Regions from separate parts of the Bacillus sp. MC1252 genome, predicted to be linked through region 1. Evidence: predicted binding sites of a transcription regulator. Region 1 holds the regulator's gene; each other region holds the start of a gene.
The links. Region 1 encodes Rex, which represses fermentation and respiration genes when NADH is low (regulators of the CRP and FNR family bind a similar motif). Its sites were predicted from a motif close to TTGTGAAATATTTCACAA; they were not measured.

Region 1 (5,656 bases):
TGACGGCGATCCGCTCTTCAATTTCTTCGATTCTGCGCTGTTTTTGTCTTTCTTTCTTTTTCAGTTCTTTTTCTTCAGCATAGGAAAGCTTGGTTGTTTCTACTGGTTTTTCTGCGTGCTTTTTAGACGGCTCGTGATCTTTGAGCGCTTCAAGCTCTAATTGTTCGTTTTTCTTTTCAAGGTAGTAGTCATAGTCACCAAGATATTCTTTTGTTTCTGCTCGCGACAGCTCGAACACTTTTGTTGCCAGACGGTTGATAAAATACCGGTCATGAGAGACAAATAAGATGGTTCCTGGATAATCAATCAGCGCATTCTCTAAAATTTCCTTACTATCTAAGTCAAGGTGGTTAGTCGGTTCATCGAGAATGAGGAAATTGGCTTTTTGCAGCATCAGCTTCGCCAGCGCAAGACGCGCTTTTTCTCCACCACTTAGTGCATGAACGGGCTTTAAGACATCATCACCGGAGAAAAGGAAGTTGCCTAAACATGTCCGGATTTCTTTTTCATTCATATGAGGATAATCATCCCAAAGCTCATTTAGCACTTTCTTGGAGGATGTCAGTTTGGCTTGTTCTTGGTCATAATAGCCGATGGTGACATGAGACCCAAAGCTGATGTCGCCTTTTACAGGTGTTAATGCATTCGTTAAGGTTTTTAAAAGTGTTGATTTTCCAATTCCGTTAGGACCAATGAGTGCCACACTATCCTCGCGTTTGATATGAAAAGAAAGAGAGGATAGGAGCGGCGTTTTTTCATCATAGCTAATATCGAGATCATGCACCTTCAGCACATCATTGCCGCTTTGTCTCGTAATATCAAAATGAAAGCTTGCGGATTTTTCATCACCTAATGGCTTATCTAAACGATCCATTCGTTCCAGCTGCTTCCGTCTGCTCTGAGCCCGCTTTGTGGTAGAGGCTCTTGCTAGGTTGCGATCCACGAAATCCTGGAGCTTTGAGATTTCTTCTTGCTGCTTTTCATAGAGCTTCATATCACGCTCTAGCTGCTCCGCTTTCAGCTCAAGATACTTACTATAGTTCCCTGCAAACTTTTTCATTGCTGTTCTTGAGACTTCATAGACATGGTTGACGACTTTGTCTAAGAAATAGCGGTCATGGGAAACGATGAGAATAGCTCCTGTATAATTTTGCAAATACTGCTCAAGCCATGATAAGGTATCAATATCTAAATGGTTGGTCGGCTCGTCCAGAATTAAGAGTTCTGGTTTCATTAATAATAGCTTTCCAAGCGCTAGACGGGTTTTCTGACCGCCGCTTAAGGATTGGACGGTTGAGTCATCTTCAAAATGACTAAATCCGAGCCCATGAAGAATGGAGCGGACATCTGCTTCATATTGATAGCCGCCTTGATCCTTAAATTCCTGCTGCAGCCTGTCATAGGTTTTCATCAGGGAATCCAGCTCTGAACCTGTGGAAGAAGCCATTTTTTCCTCAATGGTTCTCATCTCTTGTTCCATTTCTTTTAAATGATCAAAAACCGATAATAATTCGTCTTTTAACGTACGTGTAGACGTCACATCGGTGTGCTGTGCTAAATAGCCGATTGATAGGTCTTTCGGTTTGATGATCTCACCTTGCTCGTAAGACATTTGACCGGCAATAATTTTTAAAAGCGTGGATTTGCCTGCGCCGTTACGACCAACAATGGCAATACGATCCTTTGCTTTGACTTCCAATTTTATATTCGTTAAAACGGTATCAGCGCCAAACGATTTGGACAGCTGATTCACTTGTAGAATCATCATGTAACTTCACCTCTGCTATAATATGTTAAGTGTAGCTTATCAGCAGTAAACCGGCAAATCTTACATACAATCGCAATGGTCAAATGAAAGACAGATAGGAAAAAATAGTGTATGATTTGAGTGAGGGAGCGTTGAAAGATGAGTCAATTTAGCCACTTTAACGAACAAGGAAGAGCAAAGATGGTCGACATTAGTAACAAATCGTCTACAGTGAGAACCGCCGTTGCTGCTTCAAGCGTTCGTATGATAAAAGAAGTGTTTCATAAAATACAACAACGTGAAATTGGAAAAGGGGATGTGCTGTCTGTCGCACAGGTTGCTGGCATCATGGCAGCAAAGCAAACGTCCAACATCATTCCAATGTGTCATCCGCTTGTACTAAAAGGCGTGGATATCTCCTTTGATTGGGAGGATGACGGAAATGCGCACATTCTGAACATACAAGTACAGGTCAAAACAAAAGGAAGTACGGGTGTTGAGATGGAAGCGCTCACTTCTGCTTCAGTATGTGCACTGACCGTTTACGACATGTGCAAAGCGATTGATAAAGGCATGATCATCGGTCCTACCTATCTAGTTGAAAAGACAGGCGGGAAAAACGGTGATTTTCACAGAGCATCTGATATTTAAGTTGGAGGACCTTATATGAATATAGACCAGTCAAAAATTCCACAAGCGACAGCCAAACGTTTGCCGCTTTACTACCGTTTTTTAAAAAATCTGCATGCATCAGGAAAACAAAGGGTGTCATCGGCAGAGCTTAGTGATGCAGTCAAAGTGGATTCTGCCACCATTCGCCGAGATTTTTCGTATTTTGGTGCACTAGGGAAGAAAGGGTATGGCTATAATGTCGATTACCTCTTGACCTTCTTCAGAAAGACCCTTGACCAAGATGAAATGACCAATGTTATGCTCATCGGTGTCGGGAATTTAGGGACTGCTTTTTTACACTATAATTTCATAAAAAATAATAATACAAAAATTTCAATGGCTTTTGACGTCAATGAGAGTAAAATAGGAAGTGAGATAGGCGGCGTGCCTGTCTATGATTTGGATAAGCTTGAAGAGCATGTTCAAGAGGTAGGAGATATTCCTGTTGCGATTTTGACAGTACCTGCCGTAGCAGCTCAATCCATTACAGATCGTTTGATTGCCCTTGGCATCAAAGGAATCCTTAACTTTACGCCGGCTCGATTGAATGTGCCGGAACACATTCGAATTCATCATATAGATTTGGCGGTTGAACTTCAGTCTCTTGTGTATTTCTTAAAGCATTACTCTGTTACGCAGGAGGACTGATGAAAAGGGGTAAAGGGGGTGGAGCAAATGGGTCCGATCGGTCCTGGAAGTTTGGTTCTGATTGCGATTGTTGCGCTCATTATTTTTGGGCCGAAAAAGCTTCCTCAATTAGGAAGAGCAGCAGGAGATACATTACGTGAATTTAAAAATGCCACAAAAGGTTTAGCTGATGATCAGGAAGAAAAAAAGAAAAAAGAAGATCAGTAGAATAGGATGAGCTTCATGAATGTCAAAGATATGCCGCTTATGGAGCATATTGTGGAACTGCGAAAACGTTTAGTGATCATTGCGATGTTTTTTGTTGCCTTTATGGCGGCAGGTTTTTTTCTCGCTAAGCCGGTCATTGTGTATTTGCAAAATACCGATGAAGCGGCAACACTGACATTAAACGCATTTAAGCTCACAGATCCACTGTACGTGTTTATGCAGTTCGCATTTGTCATTGCTTTGGTTTTGACGTGTCCCGTGATTTTATATCAGCTATGGGCGTTTGTGAGCCCTGGTTTATATGAAAAAGAAAGAAAGGTGACACTTGCTTACATTCCGATTGCACTGCTTTTATTTTTGAGCGGTGTGGCTTTCTCTTATTTTATTTTGTTTCCCTTTGTCGTCGATTTTCTGATGCGGATGTCGAATGATTTAAATGTAGAGCAAGTGATTGGGATTCATGAGTATTTTACATTTCTGATGCAGTTAACACTTCCATTTGGCTTTTTGTTTCAGATGCCCGTTGTGTTGATGTTTCTCACAAGACTTGGCATCATCACACCGATGTTTTTATCAAAAATACGGAAGTATGCCTATTTTGTCCTCCTTGTCATTGCCGCACTCATTACACCGCCAGAGCTTGTTTCTCACCTCATGGTTACCTTGCCAATGCTCGTTTTGTATGAAGTGAGTATTGTCATTTCAAGAGTGACCTATCGCAAAATGCAGCAAACAGAGGAGAAAGAAAGTCATTATGTCTCATAAAAAAGCATCGTGATCCAAATGGTGATCACGATGCTTTTTCTATTGTGATCGAAATTGATTGATGGCGTGAAAGAGGCGCTGATAATAACCGGGCTCATGAGGGACAAAGTCGTGTACATCTACTTCTCTGCTTTCCTCACGCCGTTCTCCGGCTGCATCAATCTCAAAGCCCTCTACCTGAATCCTTTCACATTGACCTGTTAAAAGGTGCTGTGCATCGATGAATCTCGTTCTGTAAAGACCAGCGACTTCTTTTTTCTGTAATTGAACGTTCACAGACTCCCCTTGATTTCATAAAGGTGCACGTGGCAGAACTCACGGTCGATGAACGAAGGGATATGGATTTCATCCTGCATGACACCTGCAAAGGTAAGGTCTTCAAAAGGGATAGAGAGACCAAGCTCTTCTTCTACCTCTCTGATGCCATCAAAAGGCTGTTCATCTGCAAGAAGGTGGCCTGCTGCTGTGATATCAAGGAGAGAAGGAAAATCCTTTTTTGCGGGACTTCTTAGCTGAAAATAGAGATAGACTGTGTTATATTCCTTTTTTAAAAGCCAAAAAGCCAAAGACCTTGGGCATGGACATCTGAACGGGCGGCAACTCCAATCGTTTCATGCTGCTCGTTCATGATTCTCAGTTTTTCATGTTCCATGAAGACACGACCTCCATAAAAAAAACCATTTTCCTAGCGGCGGAAAATGGTTTTTGATTTATTTTTGCTGTTGTTTTTTTAGTTTGACAGAGAAGGCAAACATTTTAAACGCGATATTGATATTATAGGCCGCAAACACCATCAGCAAAATGCTGTAAAATGACCACATGTCACCTGGGTTTTGGATGGCCATATAGGTGAAAGCCACACCTACTGCAAAATAAATGATGCCCCATACGACAGGGTTTCTCATGAGAAAAAGCCTCCAATAATCATTTGCATTGTTTGAGATTGTTCTTCAATCATTTTTTTCACTGGCTCAATCTGCACAAGAATGACGAGCGAGTTCATGAGCATATGAGCGCCGATTGGAACAATGATTCGTTTTGTTTTCGCATATAAAAAGGCAAAGGTAAAGCCCATCGCGGTATAGAGCAAGATATGGGCAAAATCAGTGTGTACAGCGGCGAAAACCACTGAACTAACAAGTGCCCCAATGAAAAAATTCGTCTTTTCGTAGATCACCCCAAAAATGATTTTTCGGAAAATGATTTCCTCTAAGATAGGTCCAATCAGGGCGATGACGATCACAAGCCAAGGAACGGCATCCATAATAGATAAAATCGCTTGTGTATTTTCTGACTCACGGCCAATGCCAAATGCATACTGCTCAATCACTCCTGCAATCGATTGCGCAAAGAGGGAGAGAAAGAAACCGCCAATGATCCAAGCGATGGCAGACCCGGCTGAAACCGGTGCTTCATTTCGTAGTGAAGCTTTTGGTACTGTCCGCAGGATGAGCAAAATAATGATCAATCCAATACAGAAGCTGATGATTGTCCAAGTTCCCGACAATTGTGAGAGCTCCGCTTGTGTCATTGGTGTCTTAATGAATCCCAACCATTTCATGATGAGCACATAAGGAATAGCAGAAACCTGTACCAATATATACGTTAAGATGATGT
Region 2 (5,656 bases), 270 kb from region 1:
ATTCCATTCCCTCCAATTAATCAATTCCATTTGTTAATATTTAACTTGTTTCACATTGTAAATGATGTTATCGATTTCAGAACAATAACTTTGTGTAAAGGATTTGTTAATATGTGTACAATTTATGAAATTGCCAAGCGCTGCGGGGTTTCAACCACTACTGTTTCTAGGGTGCTGAATCATCATCCATATGTGTCAGAGGAAAAGCGGCAGCACATTTTACAGGTGATGAAGGAAATGGAGTATACGCCGAGTTCAGCGGCTCGCACCCTTCGTTCACATCAGACAAAGACCATTGCTGTGTCTGTCCCGGCTGTGGACCATCCTTTTTTTGCACAATTGATTAAAGGCATTTCAAAGGAAGCACTGGATCAAGGGTATAAAGCTATCGTGCTCCAGACGTTTTACCAAGAATCCCTAGAGATCGAAGGGCTTCAATTATTAAAAAGAAAAGAAGTAGATGGCGTCATCTTAGGGGCATTAGAAAATAAGTGGGAAAAGATCGAGCCGTTTTTAGCAAACGGCCCCATTGTCATGGCGAATGAATATCATCAAACAGCAGACATCCCGATTATTGGATACGATGAGCGCGAAGCCGCCTATAAAGCTGTTGACTATTTGATTCGGTCAGGACGTAAATCGATTGGGTTTTGCTTTGATACAGAAAGTAGTGAGGCACAGAAACAAAGAAGACAGGGCTATCTTGATGCGCTTTCTGCTCACGGTTTGCCGCTAAATGAAGATTGGCTGTTTGGGGAGGCCTTTACCATTGAAGACGGCTTTCGCTTAATGGATTTGATCCATGACATGCCGGATACACCTGATGCCATTTTTACCGGCAATGATCAAGTCGCAGCAGGGCTCATTAAACAAGCCATTTCATATGGTTATCAAATCCCCGAGGATCTAGCGGTTATCGGCTATGACAACCAAGACATTTGCGAGGTAACGGCTCCAACGATCACCACCATCGACATTCCGATCGTAGAGCTTGGCCAGCGGTCTGTGCAGCAAATGATCCAGCTCCTGCAAAACCAAAAACCATTAGAGCGTGAGCATATTCAGCTGCCTACCCGGCTCGTGACAAGAGAATCTACATAAACAAAAAAAGACTGATATGGCTCTCAGTCTTTTTTAAAACCTATACAAATTGAGCAAGAATGAACGTCCATATACACACGATGGCAAGCAGGATGACACTGTACTTCACTGTCTTTTGGAATAGCTCAGATTCTTTACCTGTTTCTCCAACGGCTGCTGTAGCGATGGCGATTGATTGTGGAGAAATTAACTTCGCCATGACACCACCGGTTGTATTCGCACCGATTAACAAACCTGCCTGTGAGCCGATTTGAGAAGCAGTGACCGCTTGAAGGTTACCGAATAATGCGTTGTTACTCACGACAGATCCCGTAATAAACACACCGATCCAGCCAAGTACTGGGCTGACAAGCGGGAACAAATCGCCTGTTTTTGCAAGCGCAAGTCCAATTGCAGAGCTCAGTCCGGCAAAGTTCGCCAAGCCTGCAAAACCCATGACAAAACAAATGGTGAGAACAGGTACCCACAGCTCCTTCACCGCTGCTTTTAAGCAGGCAGCGCCTTCTGTTAATTTAATATGTTTACTAAGCAATCCTGTCAGCATGACCGCAATGAAAATGGCAGTACCTGTTGCACTGATGACATCAATTTTAAAGATCGCATCAATGGGGGTTTCTGTTTGTGCAATTGGTGGTAATTTCACAATTTGCTGATGTAGAAACGGCATTTTCACTAAAATCGTCGTCCAGTTGAGTGGTCCTCCCACAGCAAACAATGCTTTAAATGCTGGCAGACTCCATACAGTAATAACGGCAGTTAAAATATAGAATGGAGACCATGCTTTCAAGACTTCAACTCCGCGATACGTTTGTTTCTGTTCAATGGCTGGTGCTCCTTCTTCACGATAAATGTGTTTTGGCTGCCATTTTCGAAGAAATAAAGCCAAAATTCCCATACTTGCTAAGGCTGAAATAATGTTGGCAAGCTCAGGGCCCATCATCACCATCGTTACAGCTTGCAAAATCGCATAACTTCCACTAACAACAAGCAAGGCTGGCAGCGTTTCTTTAATCCCTTTGAAGCCGTCTACAATCAAAATGAGTAGAAACGGGATACAGAAAGAAATAAATGGGATCGTATACACAAGGGTTTGAGATAAAGCGAGCGGCGTCATATTGCCCATTTGCGCCCCTGTAATGACTGGGATGCCCACTGCACCAAATGCGCCAGACGCAGCATTGGCAATTAAGCAGAGCATTGCGGCTTTGAGTGGTTTAAATCCAAGCTCTGTTAAGAGGGCGGCACTGATCGCTATCGGTACCCCAAACCCAGCTGCTCCTTCTAAAAATGCGTTAAAACTAAAACCAATTAATAAGAGCTGAAGACGTTGATCTTGAGATATTCCTGCAATACTAGAACGAATGACATCAAATTTTCCAGATTTCACAGCAATTTTATAGAGCCATACGGCCATGATGACGATATATCCAATCGGCCACAGCCCATTAGATATACCGAGCAGCACAGCAGATAGTGCCTTTTCAACTGGCATATGAAAGAAGAAAACAGCTGTTACAAAACTGACGATTAAGGTAAAACAAGCGGCTAAAACACCTTTTAACTTAAATACGGTTAATGCAAATAGAAAAAATAAAATTGGAAGCATTGCCACCAATGCACTTACGAACTCATTACCAAACGGATCATATATTTGCTGCCACATAGTGATTCATCCTTTTCTGCTCAGATAGATTGTCTTTGATTGATTAAAAATGAGGAGCCAAAATCTCTTTTAGCACATTTACACTGTGTGCGAACTTTTCTTTTTCCGTCTCGTCCAGTGCAAGCTCCATAATTTCTGTTGCACCATTTCGGTTCACAAGGGCAGGTACACCAATGTAGACATCTTCTGCTTCGTACTCTCCATCTAAATAAGTGCTGACAGTCAAAATGCTGTTTTCATTGTGCAAGATCGCTCTTGTGATGCGGGCTAAACTCATCGCTACGCCGTAGTAAGTGGCACCTTTTTTCTCAATAATTTGGTATGCGGCGTGACGGACATTTTCCATGATTTCATCTAAGTCTTCTTGTTTGTATTGATCATTTCTCTTCATTAATTCTGTAATCGGTACACTCCCGATATTCGCATGACTCCAAACAGCAAGCTCTGTATCACCATGCTCTCCAATGATGTACGCATGCACGTTGTGTGCCGCTGCTTCAAAATACTCACTGAGCATGTATCTAAATCTTGCGGTATCAAGAGTGGTCCCACTACCAATCACTCGTTCTTTTGGAAGTCCACTGAATTTCCAAGTGGCATATGTCAAAATATCAACAGGGTTTGTGGCAACTAAGAAAATGCCATCGAATCCGCTTTTCATCACATTGTCTACAATGCCTTTAAAGATATTTAAATTTTTCTCAACAAGGTCAAGTCTCGTTTCACCTGGCTTTTGGTTCACTCCAGCACAGATACACACAATATCTGCATCCTTACAATCCTCATAATCTCCATACCACGTATTCACAGGATGCGGGGCAAATGCTTTCCCGTGGTTTAAATCCATTACGTCACCCATTGCTTTGTCTTGATTCAGATCAATCACAACCAATTCATCTGTGATCGCTTGATTTATTAATGTAAAGGCATAACTACTGCCGACGAAACCTGCTCCAATAAGTGCTACTTTGTTTACTTTTTCGTTTGTCATGTTTCCTCATCCTCCTGAGTAAAACTAGGTTGTGTTTATTTGTGAAGTATTTCACATACTTATTGTGCAATATTTCACAAACTTTTGCAAGGGGGTTACTCAAAAAAATATGTAGCGAATTTGTGAACACACTTATTGTGCTTTAAAACCGCTGTTTCCATACATATTTCCACAAAAAAAGCTGCCAAACTCTCTTCAGCAGCTTCATACATGTTTAATAAGGTCCCCAGTTAATCATCACTCCGATACAAATAAACACAAGACCGATGACAAACCAAATGAGCGCAAGCGGCACCATAAAACGCAGCCACTTCACATAAGGAATACCACTTGCAGCAAGCACAGCCATCAACACACCTGAAGTAGGATTGACACAGTTGACTACTCCTTCGCCGAGCATGACAGCTTCTACAGCTACCTGTCTCGTGATGCCCATTAAATCAGCCAGCGGCGCAAGAATCGGAATAAAGACAACAGCTTCTCCTGACCCTGATGAAATCAAAAAGTGAAGGAGCGCACTCGCCATATACATCCCGATCGCACCAGCAATTGGACTAAATCCTGTCAGCATACTCGCCAAGCCATTGACCACTGTATCAAGCAATTTACCGTTTTCTAGAATAACTGAAATGCAGCGCGCCATCCCGACAATAAGTGCGCCGTATACAAGGCTTTGACAGCCGACAATAAACGTTTTCGCAATATCATTGGCTGCTAATCCGCCAAGCAGTCCAGCAGCGATCGCCATAAAAATAAACACACCCGCCATTTCCTTATCGGTCCAGCCAAGCTGAAGCGCGCCATATAAAAAGCCCCCAAGTGACAAACCACACACCGCTAAAATCAGCTTATGTCTGCTGGTAAAGGCAGGCTTGTCCACTGATTCCGCTTCAGCTCCTCCAAGCCCCTTAGCAGGAAACCATTGATCGCCAAGAAGGCTTCCCTTTTCTTTATTCTTCAGGCGCCTTGTATATAAGTAGATGTACACAATACTAGAAATCAGAAAGCAAAGATAAATAATGACACGAAGACCAATTCCAGAAAAGATTGGCAGCTCTGCAATCGTTTGAGATAAACCTAGTGGAGATGGTGATAAAATCGTTGCGTTAAAGCCGGCATAACAGCCGATGTAAATGACCGCCGCCCCCGCCACAGCGTCCCACTTCAAAGATCGTGCCACAATGATGCCGATAGGAATAAAGCCAATGACAGAGTTCACGACAATTCCGGTCGTCCCAAGCACAGAAAATAAGCCACCGACAATACAAATGAACAGTAACTGCTTTGTTTGAAACCGGCTGATGACATGGTGAATCATCCCGTTAATTGCACCTGTCCGTTCCAAGATCGCAATGGTTCCGCCAGTAAATAAAATCAGAAAAATAATAGAAGATGACCCCACCATTCCTTCTTGAATGGCTGTGAAAAAGCCAACCGCACTCACTGATGATTGATCAATGCGATGATAGCTGCCAGGAACGGCTGTTGTGATATCTCCTGATGTTTTTCGGTCAAATTCACCTGCTGGTACAAAATACGTTGCAATAGTACAAATCAGTGCAATCATAAATAAGAGCACATACGCATCCGGCATTTGAAGTTTTCGTTTTTGCTTCTTAGGTGCTGATACTGTCGCTGTTTTCATCTGGCATAACCCCTTTGTCCCGATCAGAATTTAACTTAATTTTCTGAATAATCAAATGATGTGTTATATTATAAACATCAATGATATTTAAGATCAATATTATTTCACTAAAAGAATGTTTTGGCAGATTATCTGTCAGCAAGGAGGCTTCTCATGACAACTTTGACAAACGAAATGAAACAAACCGTGACAGACATCTTTGAGCACCTGCATGCCCATCCAGAAATAAGCTGGGAAGAAACGAATACGACCGCTT
Region 3 (5,656 bases), 800 kb from region 1:
AATAGCTCCAAATTTGATACCCAAGCACAAAGGGCAGCAAAGAAATGGCAACAATCGTCATGACCGTCAGTGAATAAGATCCGGATGCAGCGTTTTGAATGGTAAGATCAAACGCATGGTTGATCGAACTAATCATGACGCGCGGGAACAATGCAGTGAAAAGCATCGTCACTGTCACCATGATGCCAGCACCTGTGAATAGGAATGTCCAGCCATCACGTTCTTTTTTCATAAAGAATAGAGCCGCTACGTAACAAACCACAATCAGCACGGTTAAAGGAATGGTGATGATCGGGCGCACTGTGTAAATGTCTGTTTCCATGATGGACACACCGACAAATAGGACAAGCACTGGCAGCGCAATAAGCAGGACACGCTGACCAAGCTTTCTTGCACGGTCTCTTAAATCACCCTCTGTACGAAGTGTGACGAAAATCAATCCGTGCAGAAGGCAAAGAACCGTCACAGCTAACCCGCCAATCACTGAATAAAGGTTCACAAAATCCGTAAAACCAGCATACATATTCATGTCTTGATCAATTGGCATCCCGCGTAAAATACTTGTGAATAGCACACCGAGTAAAAACGGTGGCAGCAGACTGCCAAAGAAGATGACCCAGTCCCATGCTTTGATCCAAGAGGCTTTCTCAACCTTCCCTCGGAATTCAAAGGCGACCCCCCGCCCAATGAGCGCTAATAGGAGAACCGTAAACGGAATATAGTATCCGCTGAACATCGTGGCATACCAGTGAGGAAATGCAGCGAAAATAGCACCGCCAGCTGTAATCAGCCAAACCTCATTCGCATCCCAGAAAGGACCAATCGTATTGATTAAAATGCGGCGCTCATGCGCATCCTTTCCAAGCAGCTGCATGGACATCCCTACACCAAAATCAAATCCTTCTAAGAAGAAAAACCCAACAAACAATACTGCGACAAGAATAAACCAAATCTCGTTAAGATATGCCATGATATGCGCCTCCATCAAATGGATCTGTAGACAGGTCCGTTTCATCCTTTTGATCTGTATCCTCTTCAGAATGTGCACCTTTTTTAATTTCTCGAATGAATAAGTAGGCAAGCAAGATTGCAAGAATCAGATAAATGGTCGTAAAGCTAATGACTGAGAATAATAGCATGCCATAGGATACGTTTGGTGAAATCGATTGAGCGGTCGTCATCATGCCAAAGACGGTCCAAGGCTGACGCCCGATTTCGGTCATAATCCAGCCGGCTGAGTTTGCAATAAACGGGAACGCAATCATCCAAACCATGAAGCGTAAATACCATTTGTTTGATTCAAGTTTCTTTCTAAAGCTCAAGTACAAGCCAATCATACTAGCAAAAATCATAAGCATTCCCGCACCGACCATGATTCTAAAGCTCCAGAACGTTGTTTTCACTGGAGGAATGTAGTCTCCTGGGCCAAACTTTGCTTCATATTCTTTTTGAAGTGTCAGCATACCTGGAACATCTCCACTGAACTTCGAATAAGCCAAATAACTTAAAGCAAACGGAATGTTGATTTCTGCAGAGTTTTCTTTTTTATCTGTGTCAATGTTGGCAAATAGTGTCCAAGCCGCTGGATCTCCACTATCCTTCCAAAGGGCTTCACTTGCTGCCATCTTCATCGGCTGTGATTTCATTAAATGCTTTGCTTGGTCATGTCCAGAGAACGCCACACCTAAGCCAGAAATTAAAGCGAGTACCATGGCAATCTGGAATGATTTTTTGAAAAAGGCGATTTCTTGTTTTTTGATCATTTTATAGGCACTAACACCTGCAATAAAGAAAGCACCTGTTGCCAGCGCACCGAACAGAACGTGCGGGAACTCTACCCAGAGCTGCGGATTCGTGACAAGAGCGCCAAAATCATTCATTTCTGCACGGCCATTTTTAATGACAAATCCAACTGGCTCCTGCATAAATGAGTTAGCTAGTAAAATCCAAAACGCCGAAAAGATCGTACCAAGGGAAACAAGCCAAATACACAATAAATGAATTTTCTTCGGCAGACGATCCCAGCCGAAAATCCAAAGTCCAATAAATGTAGATTCAAGGAAAAAGGCCAACAGTGCCTCAATGGCAAGCGGTGCACCAAAGACATCACCAACAAACCTTGAATAGTCAGACCAGTTCATCCCAAACTGGAATTCCTGCAGAATCCCTGTCACCACACCTACTGCAAAGTTAATTAAGAAAAGGTGACCCCAAAACTTCGCCATCTTTTTGTAGATGTCTTTTTTCTTCACTACATAAAGGGTCTGCATCAATGCGACGATAAACACCAAACCTATAGACATAGGAACAAAAATAAAATGTAATAATGTCGTTGAAGCAAATTGAAATCTTGCTAAAAACAGCTCACTCACAGCCTTACATCCTCCCTTACTTTCACATGCCGAATGATTCGAGATCTTTATGCTCACCATTTCACAAATATTTCACTACTTGTTCAATGGTTCACAATTAATAGCCTGTTTGAAACGGTTCACTCGGTGAAAATTTACTCTTGAATTTCATTCGGTTAGTTATTTATACCTGTACTTTACACCCATACGCTTCAAAAATAAAGTAAATTTTACCTAAAAATTGGGTGGTATTGTGTCAGTTGTTTGAATACTTTGTCAAAATTATGTGACGGAAAGAAAAAAACTGCAAAAAAAATAGCGCTGCACCTCGGCGGCAGCGCTGTAATGACATTTAGGCTTTTTTCTGTAAAGCTGGTCTTGTCACTTGTACTTCATAGTACGTAATTTTGTTTTTTAATAGTCCTTCAGGTTTCACTTTTCCATGAGCGTGCGCATCACCAAACGCCTGAGATTTTGTCCAGTTCACAAAATCCTCCTTACGGTTCCAGCGGGTATGAATGGTCACTTCATCATAATCTGTTGTCTGCTGTGTGACCCATACTTCCATGCCTAAAAACCCTTCCATGAATTCTACTTGTCCCTGCTTGTTAAATCGTTTGACGAGATGGTCGGCACTGCCTTTTTCTACTCTTACTTGGTTGTTTACAATGATCATGTTCTTTTCATCTCCCTTTTGTTGTTGGATCGAAGCGATTGGGATGATGAGCGGATGCTCTCCGTTCAAGTGAACCTCCGCCTGAATCCCAAAGACCTCTTTGAAAAAGTCTTCTGTTAATACTTCTGTTGGTGCCCCTATTTGATGCACGTGACCACGCTTCATCGCAATGAGGCGGTCACAATACTTTGCTGCCTGCTGCAGGTCATGAAGAACCATTAAAATGGTGATTCCATGCGTCTGATTCAGCTGTTTAAGCAGCTCTAATAATTCAAGCTGATGTGCAATATCTAAATAAGTTGTGGGCTCATCCAGAATAATGGTCTCTGTTTTCTGAGCAAGCGCCATCGCAATATACGCCTTTTGCCTTTCTCCACCTGACAATGTATGCAGCATCCTGTTTTCATTGCCGCGGCTGTTCGTCACATCAAGCGCCCACTCAATCGCTTCATGATCTGTCTTCGAGCTCTTTTTCCAGATCGAACGATGCGGACTCCGTCCAAGTGCGATCAGCTCACGCACTGTCATCGATGGGATGGCCGTTCTCGTCTGCATGAGAACAGCGATCTCCTTTGCAATTTCCTGCGCCGTCATCTCTTTTTGCGGTATATCGTGAATGTAAATCATGCCGCTTTCTATCGACGTGAGGCGTGCGGCCGCTTTGATAAAAGTCGACTTCCCTGACCCATTTGGTCCAATGATTCCGGTCACACTTCCCTTAGGAACAGCTGCTGAGATTGACGACAGCCGAAAGCCCCCTTGACTGAGACTCACGTCATCCATTGCAATCACATCCAACTTAACCCCTCCCTTTCTTTTTTAATAAATAGAGGAAGAAAGGTGCACCGATGCAGGCTAGCAATATACCGACAGGCAATTCAACCGGGGTAAACCAGACCCGTGCCGCTGTATCTGCAAAAACCACAAGTACGCCCCCGCCCAGCATCGAAATCGGCAGCAGATACCGGTAGTCATCTCCTATTAAAAGACGGATAAAATGAGGAACGACAAGCCCGACAAACCCAATTAAACCGCTCACGCTTACAGCCGCACCAGCTAAAAGCGCCGCCAGCGCAATTAAGAAAAATCGGGTTCGCTCTACTCTCAGGCCCAATAGCTGAGCCGATTCATCGCCAAGCAGGAGAAGATTTGCCGGCTTGATTGCAAAAAAACAAAGACACAACCCAGCCAGCGCATATGGCGACACAAAGCTAAGATGATGCCAGCTCCGCCCGTTTAATCCACCTGATAAAAAAGGCAGAACAGCCTGCACCCGCTCACTATAAAGCACCATAAACCCGTTCATGACCGCACCAAGCAGGGCATTGACTGCCACTCCCGCCAAAATCAATTTCAGCGGTGAAACGCCTTGGTCAAATGACAGCACATACACAACGAGTGCCGCTAATAAAGCGCCAAGAAAGGCTGCGGCTGGAAGCAAATACGTAAATTGCGGGAAAACAATCATGCTGAGTACAGCAGCTAAGCCCCCGCCGGCTGTGACACCAATGATGCCGGGGTCAGCGAGCGGATTTCGGACGACCCCTTGTAAAATCGCCCCGGATGCTGCGAGACAGGCCCCAACGATGAAACCAATCAGAACACGCGGCAGCCGTAAATCCATCACGATTTTTTCATGGACAGGCTGCCCTGATCCCGTCAAAGCAGCGATCAGATCCGGCAGCGATAATTGAATAGAACCTAATGCAAGTCCTAGACATGCGCCCACACCTAAAGCGAGAAGCAGTCCCGGTATAAGCCACTTTCGTCTAGACTGTCTTTTTTGAAAATCTAACTCGGCATTCATTTTCATGATGACAATCGCTTCAATCTCTTCTCTAGTTCATCAATCGCTCTTATCACTTCTGCGCCTGGATTCGTACCAAATAGATCACTAGGCAAAATCTCGACGTGTCCATTTTTGACAGCTGACACATCGTGCCATGCCGCATTCTGTTTCATTTCGCTCATAAAGCCCGCTTTCACATTTTCTGGATTGCTGTGTGTCATCAGCAGAATGAGATCAGGATCGGCTTCGATGACCTTTTCTGCATTGATTTGAGCGTATTGAGGGAATTTTTCGAGCGCCGGTTCATTCTCAGCAATGTTCGCACCCCCAGCGATGTGCAGCAAATCCCCGCTTAAGGAATGAGGAAGTGCCGCCATATATGTGCCGGGAGCACCGTACACAACGAGTGTTTTCACTTTTTTCTTAGGCGGCTTGACCTGCTTTTTCCGCTGATCGATTTGTTCATTGAGTGCTTTTGCCTTTTGCTGCTTTTCAAGCAAATCACCAAATAACGAAATTTGACGCTGAATATCCTTCACTGAATTGGCGCTTGTCAAAAGAAGCTGTGAACCAATTCCTTCTATCGTAGAGATGTCCTTACTGTTTAATTGTTCATTCCCAAGCACAACATCAGGCTTTAAACTCGTGAGCAGCTCTACATCATATTGATGCGTTGTGCCAATCGTTTGTACGGACTTTGCCTTCTGTAACTTGTCTGGTAACTCGGTCGTTGGACGGCCGACAACCTCACCGCCTAAGGCATAAATAATGCTCATGTCTCCAGTCGATAACGAGACAATACGCTGAGGTGATTCATCAAACGACAACGTTCTGCCGGCA

Region 2: a site for Rex is predicted at 3,795-3,812, ahead of ACYH0L_RS01715 (L-lactate dehydrogenase). Genes of this name have one in related genera too.
Region 3: a site for Rex is predicted at 2,452-2,469, ahead of ACYH0L_RS17850 (cytochrome ubiquinol oxidase subunit I). Genes of this name have one in related genera too.

Annotation. Positions count from the first base shown of each region.
Region 1 is NZ_CM166369.1:580,507-586,162, forward strand. Features, by position in the region: gene ACYH0L_RS02945 (ABC-F family ATP-binding cassette domain-containing protein) at 1-1,768, opposite strand, end outside; gene moaC (cyclic pyranopterin monophosphate synthase MoaC) at 1,907-2,398, shown strand; gene ACYH0L_RS02955 (redox-sensing transcriptional repressor Rex) at 2,414-3,067, shown strand; gene ACYH0L_RS02960 (twin-arginine translocase TatA/TatE family subunit) at 3,095-3,274, shown strand; gene tatC (twin-arginine translocase subunit TatC) at 3,290-4,039, shown strand; gene ACYH0L_RS02970 (hypothetical protein) at 4,079-4,315, opposite strand; gene ACYH0L_RS02975 (NUDIX hydrolase) at 4,312-4,605, opposite strand; gene ACYH0L_RS02980 (YdiK family protein) at 4,750-4,944, opposite strand; gene ACYH0L_RS02985 (CPBP family intramembrane glutamic endopeptidase) at 4,941-5,656, opposite strand, start outside.
Region 2 is NZ_CM166369.1:309,761-315,416, reverse strand. Features, by position in the region: gene ACYH0L_RS01730 (DegT/DnrJ/EryC1/StrS family aminotransferase) at 1-2, opposite strand, end outside; gene ACYH0L_RS01725 (LacI family DNA-binding transcriptional regulator) at 112-1,101, shown strand; gene ACYH0L_RS01720 (L-lactate permease) at 1,142-2,764, opposite strand; gene ACYH0L_RS01715 (L-lactate dehydrogenase) at 2,808-3,755, opposite strand; gene ACYH0L_RS01710 (YfcC family protein) at 3,970-5,400, opposite strand; gene ACYH0L_RS01705 (M20 peptidase aminoacylase family protein) at 5,554-5,656, shown strand, end outside.
Region 3 is NZ_CM166369.1:3,456,625-3,462,280, forward strand. Features, by position in the region: gene cydB (cytochrome d ubiquinol oxidase subunit II) at 1-970, opposite strand, end outside; gene ACYH0L_RS17850 (cytochrome ubiquinol oxidase subunit I) at 957-2,372, opposite strand; gene isdG (heme oxygenase) at 2,704-3,825, opposite strand; gene ACYH0L_RS17860 (FecCD family ABC transporter permease) at 3,827-4,840, opposite strand; gene ACYH0L_RS17865 (ABC transporter substrate-binding protein) at 4,837-5,656, opposite strand, start outside.